Regions from separate parts of the Nonomuraea sp. B12E4 genome, predicted to be linked through region 1. Evidence: riboswitches for the same ligand, from Rfam matches in the RefSeq annotation. Region 1 holds a riboswitch; the other holds the start of a gene.
The links. A riboswitch is a leader RNA that binds a small molecule or an ion and turns the genes downstream of it on or off. The one in region 1 is predicted to bind cyclic di-AMP.

Region 2: it holds a riboswitch for cyclic di-AMP, as region 1 does, so the genes downstream of both, ABGB18_RS34100 (hypothetical protein) here and ABGB18_RS16940 (C40 family peptidase) in region 1, are expected to answer to the same signal.

Annotation. Positions count from the first base shown of each region.
Region 1 covers NZ_JBDPME010000006.1:233,577-237,645, reverse strand. Annotated here, with positions in the region: gene ABGB18_RS16950 (branched-chain amino acid aminotransferase) at 1-970, opposite strand, end outside; gene ABGB18_RS16945 (3-isopropylmalate dehydrogenase) at 1,175-2,221, opposite strand; cyclic di-AMP (ydaO/yuaA leader) riboswitch at 2,320-2,459, shown strand; gene ABGB18_RS16940 (C40 family peptidase) at 2,462-3,064, shown strand; gene serA (phosphoglycerate dehydrogenase) at 3,623-4,069, opposite strand, start outside.
Region 2 covers NZ_JBDPME010000020.1:45,194-49,262, forward strand. Annotated here, with positions in the region: gene ABGB18_RS34090 (rod shape-determining protein) at 1-660, opposite strand, end outside; gene ABGB18_RS34095 (DUF5302 domain-containing protein) at 921-1,121, shown strand; cyclic di-AMP (ydaO/yuaA leader) riboswitch at 1,283-1,416, shown strand; gene ABGB18_RS34100 (hypothetical protein) at 1,583-2,110, shown strand; gene ABGB18_RS34105 (alpha/beta hydrolase) at 2,163-3,014, shown strand; gene ABGB18_RS34110 (DUF4032 domain-containing protein) at 3,022-4,069, opposite strand, start outside.

The sequences.
Region 1 (4,069 bases):
CGCCCTTCACCGTGCCCACGGGCGTCACCACGGCCGCCGTCCCGCACGCGAACACCTCCGTGAGCTCCCCGGACGCGCACCCCGCCTGCCACTCGTCGACCGAGATCAGCCGCTCCTCCGCCTCCAGGCCCAGCTCGCCGGCCAGCGCCAGGATGGAGTCGCGGGTGATGCCGGGCAGCAGGGTGCCGGTCAGCGCCGGGGTGACGAGCTTGTCGCCGAAGACGAAGAACAGGTTCATCCCGCCCATCTCCTCGACGTACTTGTGCTCGTGGGCGTCCAGCCACACCACCTGGTCGCAGCCGTTGGCCACCGCCTGCCGCTGCGCCACGAACGCCGCCGCGTAGTTGCCGCCGCACTTCGCGAAGCCGGTGCCGCCGGGAGCGGCCCGCGTGTACTCGGTGGACAGCCAGACCGAGACGGGCTTGACACCCCCCGTGAAGTACGAGGCCGCGGGCGAGGCGATGACCATGTACCGGTAGGTCTTCGACGGGTAGTTGACCCCGAGTCCCGCCTGCGTGGCGATCATGAAGGGGCGCAGGTAGAGACTGTGCCCCTCGGTCGTGGGCACCCACTCCTTGTCGGTCTCGACGAGCAGCTCCAGCGACTCCACGAACGTCTCCTCCGGCAGCTCCGGCATGGCCATCCGGACGGCCGAGTGGTTGAAGCGGGCGGCGTTCGCGTACGGGCGGAAGGTCACGATCGAGCCGCCGCTCTGCCGGTAGGCCTTGAGCCCCTCGAACAGCTCCTGCGCGTAGTGGAAGACCGCGGTGGCCGGGTCGAGGGAGAGCGGCCCGTACGCCGCGAGCCGGGCGTCGTGCCAGCCGCGGCCCTCGGTGAAGTCGATGGAGATCATGTGATCGGTGAAGAAAGTCCCGAAACCGGGGTTCGCCAGTACCTGCTCCCGCTCGGCAGCGGTGCGAGCGTGGTCGGAGAGCTGCACGTCGAAGCTGAGCTTCTGAGCGACGGTCATGACGGAGGTCCTTCTCTCTGCGGTTCTGCGCAATCTACCGAAGTCTGTGGGAGTGGGGCACTGCCCGAGGGCGGTGCGTACCTTCCTATTGTCTCGCTATATGGGATGACAAGCGGCTGATGGGGTGGTTCGCCGGTCCGCACACGAAAAAGCGCCTGGAGGTCCTCGTGGGAACCGCCAGGCGCTCGTGGGGACTAGGCGGTCCTAGCCGGATACTCGCGCGGTGATCTCGTCGCCGATCTCACTGGTGGTGCGGCTCGCCCCGCCGGCCAGCCGGTCCACGAGGTCGTCGGCGACGGCCTGCTCGACCCTGGCCGCCTCGGCGTGCAGCCCGAGGTGGTCGAGGAGCATGGCGACCGACAGGATCGTCGCGGTCGGGTCGGCCTTGCCCTGCCCGGCGATGTCCGGCGCGCTGCCGTGCACCGGCTCGAACATGCTGGGCGCGGCGCCCTCGGGGTTGATGTTGCCGCTGGCCGCCAGGCCGATGCCGCCGGCGATGGCCGCGCCGAGGTCGGTGATGATGTCGCCGAACAGGTTGTCGGTGACGACCACGTCGAACCGCTCGGGCTGGCTCACGAAGAACATCGAGGCCGCGTCGATGTGGCTGTAGTCGGTGGTGACCTCGGGATAGTCCGCCGCCACCCGGTTGACCGTGCGCTGCCACAGGTCGCCGGCGTAGGAGAGCACGTTGGTCTTGTGGACCAGGGTCAGCTTCTTGCGGGGGCGCGACCTGGCCTTCTCGAACGCGTAACGCACCACGCGCTCGACGCCGTGGGCGGTGTTGAGCGACTCCTGGGTGGCGATCTCGTGGGGTGTGCCGCGCCGCATGACGCCGCCGGTGCCCGCGTAGAGGCCCTCGGTGCCCTCGCGGACGACGATCATGTCGATGTCCTCGGGCGACTTGCCGGCCAGCGGCGTCGTCACACCGGGGAACAGCTTGACCGGCCGCAGGTTGACGTAGTGGTCGAACTCGAACCGGATGCGGAGCAGGAGCTCGCGCTCGAGCACGCCCGGCGGCACGCTGGGGTCGCCCACGGCACCGAGCAGGATCGCGTCATAGCCGCGCAACTCCTCGAGCACCGCGTCGGGCAGCGTCTCACCGGTGCGGTGATAGCGCGCGGCGCCCAGGTCATAGTGCGTGGGCTCGAACTTCGTGCCGACGGCCTCCAGGACCTTGAGCCCTTCGGCCACGACCTCGGTGCCGATGCCATCCCCGGGGATGACGGCCAAGCGGATGTTACGCGACTCCATGGCGGTACCTTACCGGCTCGTCTCGACTGACGAACACACCATCTCATTTCTCGGACGTCCGATTTTAGGTGGTTTACAACGCTTTGACCGTTTCGTTAGAGTTCGTCCAGCCTAATCCGCACACCGCTGTGTGGAGCCGGGGACCCAAATCTCCCCTGGGGCGAGTCGGCAGCCGCCGTAGGGCCACTTCCAGGCCCGAGCCCGTCAGCTAACCCGGTAGGCCACGTGGAAGGACAGACCATGCCTCGCATCACCACCTGCCTTGCGGCCACCGCCGCCGGGCTCGCCCTGGCCTCTCCCGCCCAGGCCGCCACCTCCCACAGCCCCGACGTCGTCCGCCCCCAGGCCGCCGACTCCGGCGCGATCACGCTGACCGGCCCCCAGGTCAAGCACGTCCAGCAGAAGAGCCAGCCCAAGCCGGCCTGGAAGATCGCCCTCAACTTCGCCATGCGCAAGCGCGGCATCCCCTACGTCTGGGGCGGAACCAGCGACAGCGGGTACGACTGCTCCGGACTCACGCTCAAGGCGTACGCGCACGCCGGGATCGAGCTGCCGCGAACCGCGGCGGAGCAGTACAACGCGTTCTCCAGGAAGATCTCCTGGAACCATCTCAAGCCCGGTGACCTGGTCTTCTTCCACGGACTGGGGCACGTCGGGATGGTCTCCAGACCCGGTTACATGGTGAACGCGCCGCACACCGGTGACGTGGTCAAGGAGGAGCCGCTCTCTGACTGGCGCAGGGAGGCGTTCGTGGGCGCCGTCCGGCCCGACCCCAAGGGCGTACGGCTCTCCACGAAGCAACACAACGACCCACCGCCTGCCATGCTCACCGCCACCCTGTGAGCGGACGCGGCCCCGCGGCACCACCGCGGCACCACCGCGGGGCCGCCGCGGGGCCGCCCGGTCACGGCCTCGCAGACGACAAGGCCCTGCCGGGGATGAAGCGGTCGGCCGGTTCTACCGGCTGGAGTTCTGGGGCGCGCCGCCGTTGTCCCGACGGTCCAGCGCGATCTGCAGGGCCTCGGCGGCCTGGTCCTCGTGCTCTTCGGCGCGGTTGGCGGCATACATCTCGTACATGTGACTCATCTCATTTCGCGAGCGTGCCAATGGGGACTCGGATCCCGATCGCGAATCCGATCGGGCCTGACCTCGTGGTCCGGGTCGCGGACCGGACGAAAAGGGGCTTACCGGCCGACGCATCGCCACACCCCGCGGCGGGTCGTCGACCTGCCCTAACAGGCCCCGCCGCGGCAGGTAATGAGTACGAGAACCTGGCGCATATCCCCACCACAGTACCCCGAGCGTCTCGTTGGATGTCCTAGCATCTCGTATCGTGAGACAAACAAGGGGGCCGCCCCCGGTGTGATCCGGGTGGCGGCCCCCTTTGTGGAGCAGGGTCGCTCAGTCCTCCAGGTCCACCGAGCGGCCGCTCTCGGCGCCGATCTCGGCCACGATCTGGTCGGCCACGTCGGCCGGGATCGCCGAGTCGACGGTCAGCGCGATGAGCGCCTTGCCGCCCTTGACGTCCCGGGCCACCTGCATGGAGGCGATGTTGATGCTGTGCTCACCGAGCAGGCGGCCGACCACGCCGACGATGCCGGGCCGGTCGGTGTAGGTGAAGAAGCACAGGTGAGCCGTCGGCTCGATCTCCATCTCGTAGCCGTTGACCTCGACGATCTTCGTGATCTGCCGCGGGCCGGAGAGCGTGCCCGAGACCGAGACCTGACGTCCGTCGGCGAGCACGCCGCGCACGGTCACGACGTTGCGCCAGTCGGGGCTCTCGGAGCTGGTCACCAGCTCCACGGCGATGCCGCGGTCCTTGGCCAGCAGCGGCGCGTTGACGTAGGT
Region 2 (4,069 bases), on a different contig from region 1:
GACCACGACCTCCTCGTACGGCGGCTGCCCGGCGCCACGCTTGGCCGCGTCCGCCTCGCCCTCGTCGAGCACCAGCCCGTACTGGCTCTCCACCCACCGGGCGATGGCCCTGTCGACGCCCCGGCCGCCGCCGAGGACGGTGCTGGTCGCCACCACGTCCCCGCGCGAGACCACGGCGATCCTGGTGGTTTCGCAGCCGATGTCGATCACCATGCTGCCCACGCAGTCCCTGACCGGCAGGCCCGCGCCGAGCGCCGCCGCCAGCGCGTGCGGGAACAGCAGGATCCCCCTGGCGTCCGCCTCGAACGCCAGATCGCGCAGCGCCATCTGCGCGATCGGGGTGGAGTCGTCGGGCATCGCCATGACGATGCGCGGCCTGGAGAACGGATGCCGGTGCACCTTGCGCAGGAAATGCTTGACCATGCGCCGGCTCATCTCGCCGTCGGCCGGCAGGCCGCCGTTGATCGGCCAGTACGTCTCGGCGTCGTCGGCGTCGTCGGCGCCGTCGGCCGCCTCCGTGCCGAATGCGATGACCTTGCCGGAGTTGTTGTCGCGCCGGACGGCCGAAGGCTCGTCCAGCACGATCCCTTTGCGCTTGACGTATATCCGGGTGCTGGCCGTGCCCAGATCCAGGGCCAGGTCACGACCGAGAAGGCTCATTGCGGGACCGGGGGCCGGAGCATCATGCCGGGTCTATTTCCGGAGCTGCTCCAACGCAATACCAGGAACGTAACCGTTCCGCTTTACCTCGCGTGAAGGCCGAGGTCAGCGGGGGTTTGTCGGCCCGCGCGCGGTGCTGTCGCAGGCAGCGGCGAGGCCGCGCGGGCCCGCCACGCCGTGACGTTGGTCCGCGCCGGTTTCGCGTCATTAGCAGCGGCGTGCGAAGCTGTGGGTGTCCCCAACACCACGGAGGTCCTCTCATGGCGGAAACACCGGAGCCGGAAAACGACGAAACTCCCGAGGACGAGATGAAGCGCAAGTTCCGTGAGGCGCTGGAGCGCAAGCGCAACCAGCACGCCGGCTCGGGCGCGGGTGGCAGGGGCGGCGACCCATCGAAGATCCACGGGGCGCACGGTCCAGCTGCGAGTAAAAGATCGTTCAGGCGCAAGAGCGGCGGCTGAGGCCCGGTTTCCATGGGGGTACGGCATGCCGTACCCCCTTTCTCTTTGCCATTTAAGGTAGATCTTCGCCCGATTCATGGTGAAACGTTTGCGTTTGTCCGATTCGATGCTACTGTTTTCGCCATTACCAACTGGTGACCCGGCCCTTACCCAAGAGGGACCACCGGTTGGCGCCGAATCCCGATCAGTCGGGAACCGGGGACCCACCTCCACTGGGGTGAATCCGGCCGCGCCGGTAGGGCATCTCCACGCCCGAGCCCGTCAGCTAACCCGGTAGGCGTGATGGAGAGGACATACCCATGATCGAACCACTGGACAACGTAGTGTCGGCTGCCTTCTGAGCAGCCCCTTTCCCGGATTCTCCAAGCGCTCCACCTGACCCCGCCGGGTGGCCTGAGCGGCCATGCCTGCGCCCCCGGAGAGCGCGACCCCCTGTTTCCTCGTGAAGGGCTCTACTTTTCATGTCTGCTCGCACTGGTCTGCGTTCCCTCGCTCTGATCACCGCCTCCAGTTGCTGCGCGCTGGCACTAGCCGGCACCGCGGCGTACGCCGACTCGGGCGCCGACGAGGAAGTGCTGCTCAAGGGCTCCACCACGGCGTCATACTTCTGGGACGACGCCTCCGGCAGAGCCGGTGACACGGGACTGCCGGCCAGCGGCAAGCCGATGCAGAAGCAGTTGGCCGCCAGCCCGAGCTGGCCGCTCATGACCGAGGGCTACGTCATCTACAAGGGCAAGAAGATGCCCTTCTTCGTGGGCGACCGCGGCCCGGGCGAGCCCTCCAGCAACGGCGTCATGCTGGACCTGGACGCCAAGACCTTCGCCGACCTGACCGGCGGCACGTTCAACCCCGACACCCTGGGCGTCGACGGCAACGGCGGCGAGGGCCACATCGACGTGGACTACGTCATCACCAAGTGGGGCGACGGCCCCGGCAGGAGGGGCCGGCCGGTCCCGTTCTCCACCGGCGCCTGGGCCGACCGCGGCTGACACCGCCCGCGGCATCCTTTACGGGGCCGTTCCAGAATGTCATTCTGGTCCGGTGACCACCCGCGTAGCCGCGAACGGCATCGAAATCGCCTATGAGAGCTTCGGCTCGCCGGCAGGACGCCCGCTGCTCCTCATCATGGGGCTCGGCGCCCAGCTCATCCACTGGGACGAAGGATTCTGCCGGCTCCTGGCGGAGCAGGGACACCACGTCGTGCGCTTCGACAACCGCGACGTGGGCCTGTCCACCCACTTCCACGACAGGGGGGCGCCCGCGCGGGGCGCGCCGTCCGCGTACGTGCTCGACGACCTGGCCGACGACACCGCCGGGCTGATGGACGCCCTCGGCTGGCCCGCCGCGCACGTGGTCGGCGCCTCGATGGGCGGGATGATCGCCCAGACGCTGGCCATCCGGCACCCGGCGCGGGTGCTGACGCTGACCTCGATCATGTCCACGCCCGGCCCCTCGATCGCCCCGCCGACCGAGGCCGCCTCCGCGGTGCTGCGGGCCACCCCGCCCGCCGACCGCGAGTCCGTGCTGGCACAGGCGGTGCGGACCTGGTCGATCATCGGGTCGCCCGGTTACGAGCTGGACCGGGAGAACGTCACCATGAAGGCCGCGCTGGCCTACGACCGGTGCTTCGACCCCCTGGGCACGGCCCGGCAGCTCGCGGCGATCATGGCCTCGGGCGACCGTACCGAGGGGCTGGGCGGGGTGGGCGTGCCCGCATTGGTGCTGCACGGCGAGGACGACCCGCTCATCCCGGTCGCGGGCGGGCGGGCCACGGCGGCCGCCATCCCCGGCGCCCGGCTGGTGACCTATCCGGGCATGGGACACGATCTGCCGGTGCCGTTGTGGCCGCAGATCACGGCCGAGATCACCAAGCTGACCACCGAAGGCGCCTGACCCGGCCCTAACTCGCGGGCCCCTCGGGCAGCGCCGGCTGCCCGTCGGGTGACTCCGGCAGCAGGGCCCGCTCGTCGGGCCGGTGGACCAGCACGTTCTCCACGTAGGACGTGACGGCCGCGGCCAGCCCCACGTCGGCGTCCGCCCTCTCGGACAGGTACCAGCGGTGGTCGAGGATCTCGTGGAAGAGCTGCGCGGGTTCCAGCTTCCCGCGCAGCTCCGGGGGAATGGCCGCCACCGTCGGCTGGAACACCTCCGCCAGCCACCGGTGCGCCACGATGGCCTCCTCCTCGTTCCGCAGCCCCTGGGCCACCCGGAACCCGTCCAGGTCGTTGAGCAGCCGCCGCGCCTGGTTCTCCTCCACGTCGAGCCCGGTCAGCCGGAGCAGCCGCCGCTGGTGGTGCCCGGCGTCGACGACCTTGGGCCGCACGATCAGCCGGCCGGTGCCGACCTTGCGCCGCACCATCATCTCGGCCACGTCGAAGCCCAGCCGGTTGAGCCGCCTGATCCGGTGTTCCACCCGGTGCCAGTCCACCTCCTCGATGATCTCGCTCTGGGTGATCTCGTCCCACAGGCGGTGGTAGCGGGTGACGATGTCCTCGGCGGTGTCCATCGGGTCGATCGACGGGTGCAGCAGGCCGCCGGCCTCCAGGTCGAGCATCTCGCCGAAGATGTTCGTGTGCGCGACGTCGATGTCGCCGAGCCGCTGGCCCTCGCTGATCATCGGATGCATCTCGCCGGTCTCGGCGTCCACCAGGTACGCGGCGAAGGCCCCGGCGTCCCGGCGGAACAGCGTGTTGGACAGCGAGCAGTCGCCCCAGTAGAAGCCGTTCAGGTGCAGCCGCACCAGCAGCACGGCCAGCGCGTCGAGCAGCCGGGTGAGCGTGTCGGGCCGCAGGGTGCCCGACATGACCGCGCGGTAGGGCAGGGAATACTGCAGGTGCCGGGTGATCAGGGCCGCGTCGAGGTCGTTCTCGCGGCCGGTGACGTACGCGACGGGTGCCACGGCGGGCGCGTCGAGCCGGGCGAGGTCCCACAGCAACTGGTACTCCCGC